2 regions of the Streptomyces sp. NPDC101181 genome follow, and region 1 is predicted to be linked to the other one. Evidence: riboswitches for the same ligand, from Rfam matches in the RefSeq annotation. Region 1 holds a riboswitch; the other holds the start of a gene.
What was found. Region 1 has a riboswitch for cyclic di-AMP ahead of ACIRRU_RS20460 (transglycosylase SLT domain-containing protein). Riboswitches for the same ligand answer to the same signal wherever they lie in the genome.
Positions count from the first base shown of each region.

Region 1 (4,417 bases):
GCCGGAGGTCAGGCGCCCGAGGCGTCCAGCATCCCGTCGCGCTCCACGACCTTGATCCGCTCCCGGCCCTGGGCCGTTCCGAGCGCCTGCTCGTGGGCGTCCAGCTTGTGCCAGCCCTCCCACGTCGTGAAGCGGACGCCGCGGCTCTCCAGGAAGGTCTCGACGGCCTCCGGGGCGGGCGCTGCCGGTTCGGGCAGCCGGCCGGCGGCGCGGTCCTCCAGGAGGCAGGCCACGGTCTCGTTGGCGTCGCCCTTGGTGTGCCCGATCAGCCCGATCGGACCGCGCTTGATCCAGCCCGTGACGTAGACGGAGGCCATGTGCTCGTCCCCGGCGATGACGCGGCCCGCCTCGTGCGGGACGGTGCCGGAGTCCACGTCGAAGGGGAGCTTGGACAGCTCCTCCGAGTAGTAGCCGACGGCGCGGTAGACGCTCTGCATGTCCCAGTCGGTGAACGTCCCCGTACCCCGGACGTTGCCGGTGCCGTCCAGCTCGGTGCGCTCGGTGCGCAACGCCGTGACCTCGCCGTTCTCACCGAGGATCTCGACGGGGGACTCGAAGAAGTGCAGGAACAGCTTGTGCGGGCGGTCGCCGACATCGCGGATCGCCCAGTTCTCCAGGGTCTGCGCGACCATGTTGGCCTGCTTGTTCTCCCGCCGGGTGGCGATGGAGCCCTCGTCGTAGTCGATGTCCTCGGGGTTGACGATGACCTCGATGTTGGGGGAGTGGTCCAGCTCCCGCAGTTCCATCGGGCTGAACTTGGCCTGGGCCGGGCCACGCCGCCCGAACACATGCACCTCCAGCGCCTTGTTGGCCTTGAGGCCCTGGTAGACGTTGTCCGGGATCTCGGTCGGCAGCAGCTCGTCCGCCGTCTTGGCCAGGACCCGGGCCACGTCCAGCGCCACGTTGCCGACGCCGAGGACGGCGACCTTCTCCGCGGTGAGCGGCCAGGTGCGGGGGACCTCGGGGTGACCGTCGTACCAGGAGACGAACTCGGCCGCGCCGTAGGAGCCGTCCAGCTCGATGCCCGGGATGTCGAGGGCCCGGTCGGCCTCCGCGCCGGTGGAGAAGATCACCGCGTCGTAGAAGGACCGCAGGTCGTCCAAACCGATGTCGTCGGGGTAGGAGACGTTGCCGAAGAGGCGGATCTGCGGCTTGTCCAGCACCTGGTGGAGGGCCTTGACGATGCCCTTGATCCGGGGGTGGTCGGGAGCCACGCCGTAACGGATCAGGCCGAAGGGCGCGGGCATGCGCTCGAAGAGGTCGATGGAGACCCCCGGGTCCTGGCAGACCTCGGATTTGAGCAGCGCGTCCGCAGCGTAGATACCGGCGGGGCCGGCTCCGACAATGGCGACGCGGACGGGGCGTGTCATGGGCGTGGTGATCCTTCGGGGCGGGCGAACGCGGGCAGGTACAGCGTACGTCGGAGGTAAGGGTGGGCTTACTAGCCTCCACCTCACACCGTAAGCGATCGCCCGGCGGACCGTTCGGCCGACCCCGCCGAACCTGTCCGGTATGACCGTTTCGGTTGGTCGGTATGGTCGATTTACCGTTTTTGAAACGCTCATCCTTAAACATGCTATTGGGACTTTTGAGGACTTTTGCCCGTGCGTTTCTCCGGCCTTGTCCTGGGAAGTGGCGAGCGTCACGTCGTGGCGCGCGGACGAGTATCCGGAAGGTTCGGTTCCCTTTGGTGCGGGGAAAGTTGACGGCGTGACGGGACGGCCCCCGGAGCGCATTCCCTTTTTTCGATCATGCGGAGAAAGGGAATTGCGGAATGCGGGGCTTGTTCCGCTCGCCGTTTCTCGCCTACGGTCGCCGCAATCCGGATGGAACGCCGAATCCTGCCGCCGTCCGGTAATCCGCTACCCACTCGCGTACGGCAGGAGCGGGGGACCCAGGTAAGTCGCCGAACCGTCACCGGAACGGCTTGGGGTGAAGTCGCGTCTCCACGCGGCCAGACATCTCCCGTCTGAACCCGACAGCTCACCTCGCAGGCGCCGGAGAGGAAATCCCCCATGCCCGCACAGGGTAAGCATCGTCGTCCCAAGTCCCTCCCGTCGATCCGCGGCCTCGCCGCCGTGACCACGGGCGGAGCCGTCCTCGCCCTCCCGGTGATCGGCGCCACCACCGCCGCCGCGGCCCCCGCCCCGGCCGCCGTACCGCACCAGGGCACGCCCGCCGCGGCCGCCGCCCCGGCGAATTCCGCCGCGAAGTCCGCCGTGAAGGCCGCGCCCGCCCAGCATTCCGTGGCGTCCGGAGAAACCCTTTCCAAGATCGCTCGCGAATACTCCGTGAGCGGCGGCTGGAAGAAGCTCTACGAAGGCAACCGGAAGGTCGTCGGCGGGAATCCCCACCTCATTCACCCGGGTGTCACGCTGACCATCACCGCCAAGGCCGCCGCCCCGTCCGGCGACACGGCGGACAAGGCCGCGACGGGCGGCGCCCGCGGCGCGTCGGCGGAGCGCGCCGACCGTTCGGAGCGCGCCGCGGCCCCGGTCGCCCAGGCCGCCGAGAAGGCGACCACGTACTCCGACGACCTCGACGGCTGGATCCGGGAGTCGCTGGCGATCATGGCCGAGCGCGGGATCCCCGGCAGCTACGAGGGCATCCACCGCAACATCCTGCGCGAGTCCTCCGGCAACCCCAACGCCATCAACAACTGGGACTCCAACGCCGTCAAGGGCACCCCGTCCAAGGGTCTGCTCCAGGTCATCGACCCGACCTTCCAGGCCTACCACGTGCCCGGCACCTCGACCGACAGCTACGACCCGGTCGCCAACATCACCGCGGCCTGCAACTACGCCGCCGACCGCTACGGCTCGATCGACAACGTCTTCGGCGCCTACTGATCCGGCCGCTTCGACCCACCGGACCACACAGAGGGCGGTGCCACCCCGGGGACGGGGGGCACCGCCCTTCGCCGTCGGCCGCTCGCGCGCTCAGACCCGCCGGTAGGTTCGGCCGCCGCGCCGGGGCAGGGTCCGCGGGTCGTCCCCGGCACCGGTGGCCTCGGTGGTCCTGAGCGCCAGATGGAGTTCGGCGCGGACCGCGGCGTCGTCCAGGTTCCGGTCCAGGCGCTCGGCGCACTGGGCGAGCCAGACCGTCAGGGTGGTGCGGTGGACGTGGAGTTCGGCCGCGGCCGGGGCGGTCCGCGCCCGGTGACGCAGCCAGCAGGCCAGCGCGATCCGCAGCCGCGGTTCGAGACCGCCGACCAGTCCGGTGGCCCAGGCGAGGGCGGGCGCGGTGTCCAGGACCCCGGGCGGCAGCGTCTCCAGCCGGGCCCGGCCGGACGGCCCGTCGGCCGCGTCGCCCCCGGCCGCGTCACCCCCCGGCGGGGTCCGGGCCGGGCCCTCCTGCCCGTCGGCGTGACCGGTGCCGGGACTCTCACCGGACACGGGCGCGCGCAGGGCCAGGAGGAGATGGGCCCGCACGGTGACGTCGTCCAGGTCCGCGTCCAGCAGGGCGGTCAGCTCACGCAGCCGGGACCGCAGGGTGCCGGGGGAGAGGCCGAGGGTCGCGGCGGCACGCGGGGTGCTGCCGGTGCGGAGCCAGACCAGGAGCAGATGCCGGTGCTCCGGGGCGAGCGGGGTGAGGACGGCTCTCGCCCACCGGCTGTAGGAGCCGGGCTCCAGGAAGCGGGCCAGGAAGGCGGCGTCGGCCGGGACGACACGGTGGGCGGGGGTGGCGTTGTGCCGGGCGGCGGCCGCCTCCGCGTGCGCGGTGGGCATCTCGGCCAGTGGCAGCGGACCGGCGAGGCCCGCGAGGAGATGGTGGCGTTCGCCGACCCGGGAGACCAGCCGGAGGATGCGTCCGTCGTCCCGCCCGCAGTGCAGCTCGGCGACCAGGAGCTCGCCGTCCAGCTCGCCGATGAGGACGCAGGAGCCGCCGTGTCCGGCGAGGGTGGGGCGCGCGGCCCGCCAGAGCACCTGGTGGGCGGTGGGGATGTCGGGGCCGGTGAGCCGGTAGACCGTGACGTGGGTGAGGCCGTCGGCGCCCAGGGTGTTGGTGACGGCGGTGAGGTGGCCGCCCAGGAGCAGCCGGAGCAGCGCGCTGTGCAGCCGCATCTGCTCGGCGCGCAGTTCGGCGGCGCGTTGCCCGCGGACCTCCAGCAGGGCTGCGGTGGTCGCGGCGACGAGGTCGGTGTGCTCGGCGGACACCGCGGACGACGGGTGCAGGACGAGGAGCGCCCCGGCCGCCGGACGCAGGACGTGATGCGGGTGGTCCCGGGGGTGGGCGGCGGCCTGGACGCCGGTGGCCGCCGCGACGGCCGGGGTGCTGTAGACGGCACCGGCGATCGGGTCGGCCAGCACCGCCGACCCGCCGATCAGGGTCGCGGCCTCGCTGATCAGATGGGCGCCGGAGCGCGTCGCGGCCCGCATCAGCCGGACCGTCGCCGCCTCCCGCAGTTCACGGGCGC
Region 1 covers NZ_JBIWOX010000013.1:156,245-160,661, forward strand. Annotated here, with positions in the region: gene ACIRRU_RS20455 (FAD-dependent oxidoreductase) at 9-1,370, opposite strand; cyclic di-AMP (ydaO/yuaA leader) riboswitch at 1,823-2,010, shown strand; gene ACIRRU_RS20460 (transglycosylase SLT domain-containing protein) at 2,016-2,849, shown strand; gene ACIRRU_RS20465 (helix-turn-helix domain-containing protein) at 2,940-4,417, opposite strand, start outside.

Region 2 (4,417 bases), on a different contig from region 1:
TACGCCATCTGCGACCTGCTCGGCGTCCCGCCCGAGGACCAGGACGACTTCCGGGACTGGGCGGGCATGATGATCCGGCACGGCGGCGGGCCGCGGGGCGGGGTCGCCCGGTCGGTGAAGAAGATGCGCGGCTATCTCGCCGAACTCATCCACCGCAAGAGGGAGAACCCCGGCGACGACCTGATCTCCGGCCTGATCCGGGCCAGTGACCACGGCGAGCACCTCACCGAGAACGAGGCCGCGGCGATGGCGTTCATCCTGCTCTTCGCCGGTTTCGAGACGACGGTCAACCTCATCGGCAACGGTACGTACGCCCTGCTGCGCCACCCCGCGCAGCGGGCCCGGCTGGAGGCCTCCCTGGCGGCGGGGGAGAGCGGGCTGCTGGCCACCGGGGTGGAGGAACTGCTCCGCTTCGACGGGCCGGTCGAGCTGGCGACCTGGCGGTACGCCACCGAGGCGCTGACCCTGGGCGGGCAGGAGATCGCCGCGGGCGACCCCGTGCTGGTGGTGCTGGCGGCGGCCGACCGGGACCCGGAGCGGTTCGCCGCTCCGGACACCCTGGACCTCGCGCGGAGTGACAACCAGCATCTCGGCTACGGGCACGGCATCCACTACTGCCTGGGGGCTCCGCTGGCGCGGTTGGAGGGGCAGGCCGCGCTGGCCACCCTGCTGAGACGGCTGCCGGGGCTGCGACTCGCGGCGGAACCCGCCGATCTGCGCTGGCGCGGCGGACTCATCATGCGCGGACTGCGCACCCTGCCGGTCGAGTTCGCACCGGGTCACCGCCTCGCCGAAGGTGACACTCTGTCAACTCTGTGACTTTCACGTGATCTGCGCTGCATCGACTTGTGACACACGTTCGAGTCCCGCTAGGTTCACGGTTCAACGCGTCGGCCGCTCGCTGCCCACGCGTCACTTGTGCACCTGCGCGCACGCGGGTTCGTACGGTTCCGCGGCGCGCTCGGGCCCGTACGTCTCTCCGCCGCACGGTGCCCAGGTCACTCGCTCGTCAGTCGCACGGAAGGCAAACCCATGGGCTCCGCGAACGGCAGACACCGCCGGCCTCGCCAGGCACCGGCCATCGTCGTCGCCGCAGGCGTGACGGGATCGGCCATCGCCATCCCGCTGCTCGGCGCGAGCGGCGCACACGCCGCCGAGGCCGCCACCTGGGACCGGGTCGCGGAGTGCGAGAGCGGCGGCACGTGGAGCGCCGACCTCGGCAACGGCTACTACGGCGGGCTCCAGCTCTCCGAGGAGACCTGGTCGGCGTACGGCGGTACCGCGTACGCCCCCCGGGCCGACCTCGCCAGCCGCTCGCAGCAGATCGCCGTCGCCGAGAAGGTCCTCGCCGACCAGGGGCCGAAGGCGTGGCCCAGCTGCGCGGTGATCTCCGGCCTCGCCGTGGACGGCGGCCTTCCGGGCGTCGACCCGGGCACCGCCCCCTCGCCGGAGCCGACGGCCTCCCCGACGGACCGGGCGGATGAAGCTGACAAGTCGGCCAGGTCCGGCGATCGCGGCGAAAGCAGCAGTAGCGACGAGAGTGACAAGTCCGGCAAGACCGGCACGTCCGGTAGTGCGGGCGGTGACAGCGACAGCGACAGCGGTACGGGTGCGGAGCGCGGCGCGTCCGACCCCTCCGCCTCGCCTTCCGCCGAGGCCCCCGACGCCTCGAAGCCCTCCGACGCCCCGGACGGCAAGGCCGGGAGCGGCGGCAAGCACCGGGGCGCCCCGGCGTCCGAGGAGGCCGACGGCGCGGGCCAGGACGGTCCGCGGGAGTCCGGCCGGCACGCCTCGCGGGGCGAGGGTGACGGACGGGACGGCGGAGCCGCCGAGTCCGGTGACTACGTCGTGCGGCCCGGGGACAACCTCTGGGCGATCGCCGACGCGCAGGAACTCCCCCAGGGCTGGACCGGTCTGTACGAGTCCAACAAGGACGTCCTGGGCTCCGACCCGGACCTGATCCTGCCCGGTCAGAGCCTGGACCTGGGGCTGGAGCAGGGGGCTGACGAGGGCGCCGCCGAGGACGCTTCCCCAAGCGCCGAGGTGCCCGCCGCCAACTGAGTTCAATTCGGGAAAACACCCTGAAATCCCGGGTAGTTCAGAGACCTATGTCCACTTTTGTTCGAGTGAGACATGGGTCTCTTTGCTTCAACTGGTGACCCTCGCCCGGCCCGTTCGCGCGTATCGCCTCCGACCTGCGAAAACGGCCGGTAACCCGCCGGGAGTTCGAGTCGAATGACCCCTATGTCCATTTTTGAATGTCGGGGTTGCCTGTGTTTACGGTCTAAGCCGCTCGCACCGCGGGCCCCGTCGACCGTCACGCCGAATCCTGCCGTCGGTCGAAGGGAACAGACGCGTAAGCGCCGTAGGCAGGAGCGGGGGACCCAGGTAGGCCGCCGGGTCCGTACAGCCTCTCGAAGGACGGGGACGTACGGAAACGGCTTGGGGTGAAGCCGAGCGCAAGGTCGCGCGGCCGGGCAACTCATCAGCCCGAACCCGACAGCTCACCTCGTAGGCGTCGGTGAGGAGATTCGTTCCATGCTGCTGAACAGCAAGGGCAAGCACCGCCGCCCGTCCAAGGCCGTCCGTCTCGCCACCCTCGCGGGTGTCACGGGTGCCGCCGTCGCCGTCCCGCTGATGGGCGCGACCAACGCCTCCGCCGCCTCCGTCTCCACGTGGGACGCCGTCGCCCAGTGCGAGTCCGGCGGAAACTGGTCCATCAACACCGGCAACGGCTACTACGGCGGGCTCCAGTTCTCGCAGTCCAGCTGGGCCGCCGCCGGTGGCACGCAGTACGCCGCGCGGGCCGACCTGGCCTCCAAGGACCAGCAGATCGCCACCGCCGAGAAGCTTCTCGACATGCAGGGTCCGGGCGCCTGGGCCTGCGCCGGTGCGGGCGGTCTCACCAACGACGGTGTGGACCCGGGCGTGAGCCCCGGCGGCTCCGGCCAGTCGCAGAGCAAGCCCGAGCGCCAGGCCGAGCAGCCCACCACGCGCTCCCAGCAGCGCACCGCGCCGCAGGTCGAGAAGAAGGCCGAGAGCCCCAAGGCCGAGAGCAAGAAGACCGTCACCACCCCGACCGGCCAGAAGGTCAAGAAGGGTGACGGCGAGTACAAGGTGAAGAAGGGCGACACCCTGAGCAAGATCGCTCAGAAGGAAGGCGTCAAGGGCGGCTGGAGCAAGCTCTTCAAGCTGAACGACGACATCGTCCAGGAAGCCGACCTGATCTTCCCGGGCCAGCAGCTCCACCTGAAGTAATCCGCCGTCTCTCCTCCCCGGAGGGAGGGCGTCCGGCGGCTCCCTCCCTCGCACGGCTCTCCCCGGCCCGGCGCGCTCACACCCCCCGGTGCGCGCCGGGCCGAGGTCGTCCGCGGCCGGGGCGCACCGGGGGAGCCGGGGCCGGTTGCGTTCACCTCTTGTCGGCAAGACGTGTTACCGGGCAGTAGATTTTTGGAGTTTTGTCCCGTCATGTGCACCCTCGGGTCCTTTTTCGTCCCAGGAGACGGGCGCCCGGCCGACCGAGGCGGCCGGGCCGGTTAGGCTCGTGTCGCAAGGCCACAGTGACCCCGCACCACCAGCGTCAGATCCCAGAAGGAGATGCCTCGTGCCGTCCATCGACGTCGTCGTAGCCAGGGAAATCCTCGACTCCCGGGGTAACCCCACGGTCGAGGTCGAGGTCGGCCTCGACGACGGCAGCACCGGCCGTGCTGCCGTTCCGTCCGGCGCCTCCACCGGAGCGTTCGAAGCCATCGAGCTCCGCGACGGTGACCCCAACCGCTACCAGGGCAAGGGTGTCGAGAAGGCCGTCCTCGCCGTCATCGAGCAGATCGGCCCGGAGCTGGTCGGCTACGACGCCACCGAGCAGCGCCTCATCGACCAGGCGATGTTCGACCTGGACGCCACCGAGAACAAGGCCTCGCTCGGCGCGAACGCCATCCTCGGTGTCTCGCTGGCCGTCGCGCACGCCGCCTCCGAGGCGTCCGACCTGCCGCTCTTCCGCTACCTCGGCGGCCCGAACGCGCACCTGCTGCCCGTTCCGATGATGAACATCCTGAACGGCGGGTCGCACGCCGACTCCAACGTGGACATCCAGGAGTTCATGATCGCGCCCGTGGGCGCGGAGTCCTTCTCCGAGGCCCTGCGCTGGGGCGCGGAGGTCTACCACACGCTGAAGAAGGTCCTCAAGACCAAGGGCCTGTCCACCGGCCTCGGCGACGAGGGCGGCTTCGCCCCGAACCTGGAGTCCAACCGCGCCGCCCTGGACCTCATCGTCGAGGCCATCAAGGAGGCCGGTTACGTCCCCGGCCGCGACATCGCGCTCGCGCTCGACGTCGCCGCGTCGGAGTTCTACAAGGACGGCGTCTACGAGTTCGAGGGCAAGTCCCGCTCGGCCGCCGAGATGACCGAGTACTACGAG
Region 2 covers NZ_JBIWOX010000024.1:88,603-93,019, reverse strand. Annotated here, with positions in the region: gene ACIRRU_RS27675 (cytochrome P450) at 1-819, shown strand, start outside; gene ACIRRU_RS27670 (transglycosylase family protein) at 1,033-2,061, shown strand; cyclic di-AMP (ydaO/yuaA leader) riboswitch at 2,352-2,533, shown strand; gene ACIRRU_RS27665 (transglycosylase family protein) at 2,539-3,258, shown strand; gene eno (phosphopyruvate hydratase) at 3,605-4,417, shown strand, end outside.
Region 2: it holds a riboswitch for cyclic di-AMP, as region 1 does, so the genes downstream of both, ACIRRU_RS27665 (transglycosylase family protein) here and ACIRRU_RS20460 (transglycosylase SLT domain-containing protein) in region 1, are expected to answer to the same signal.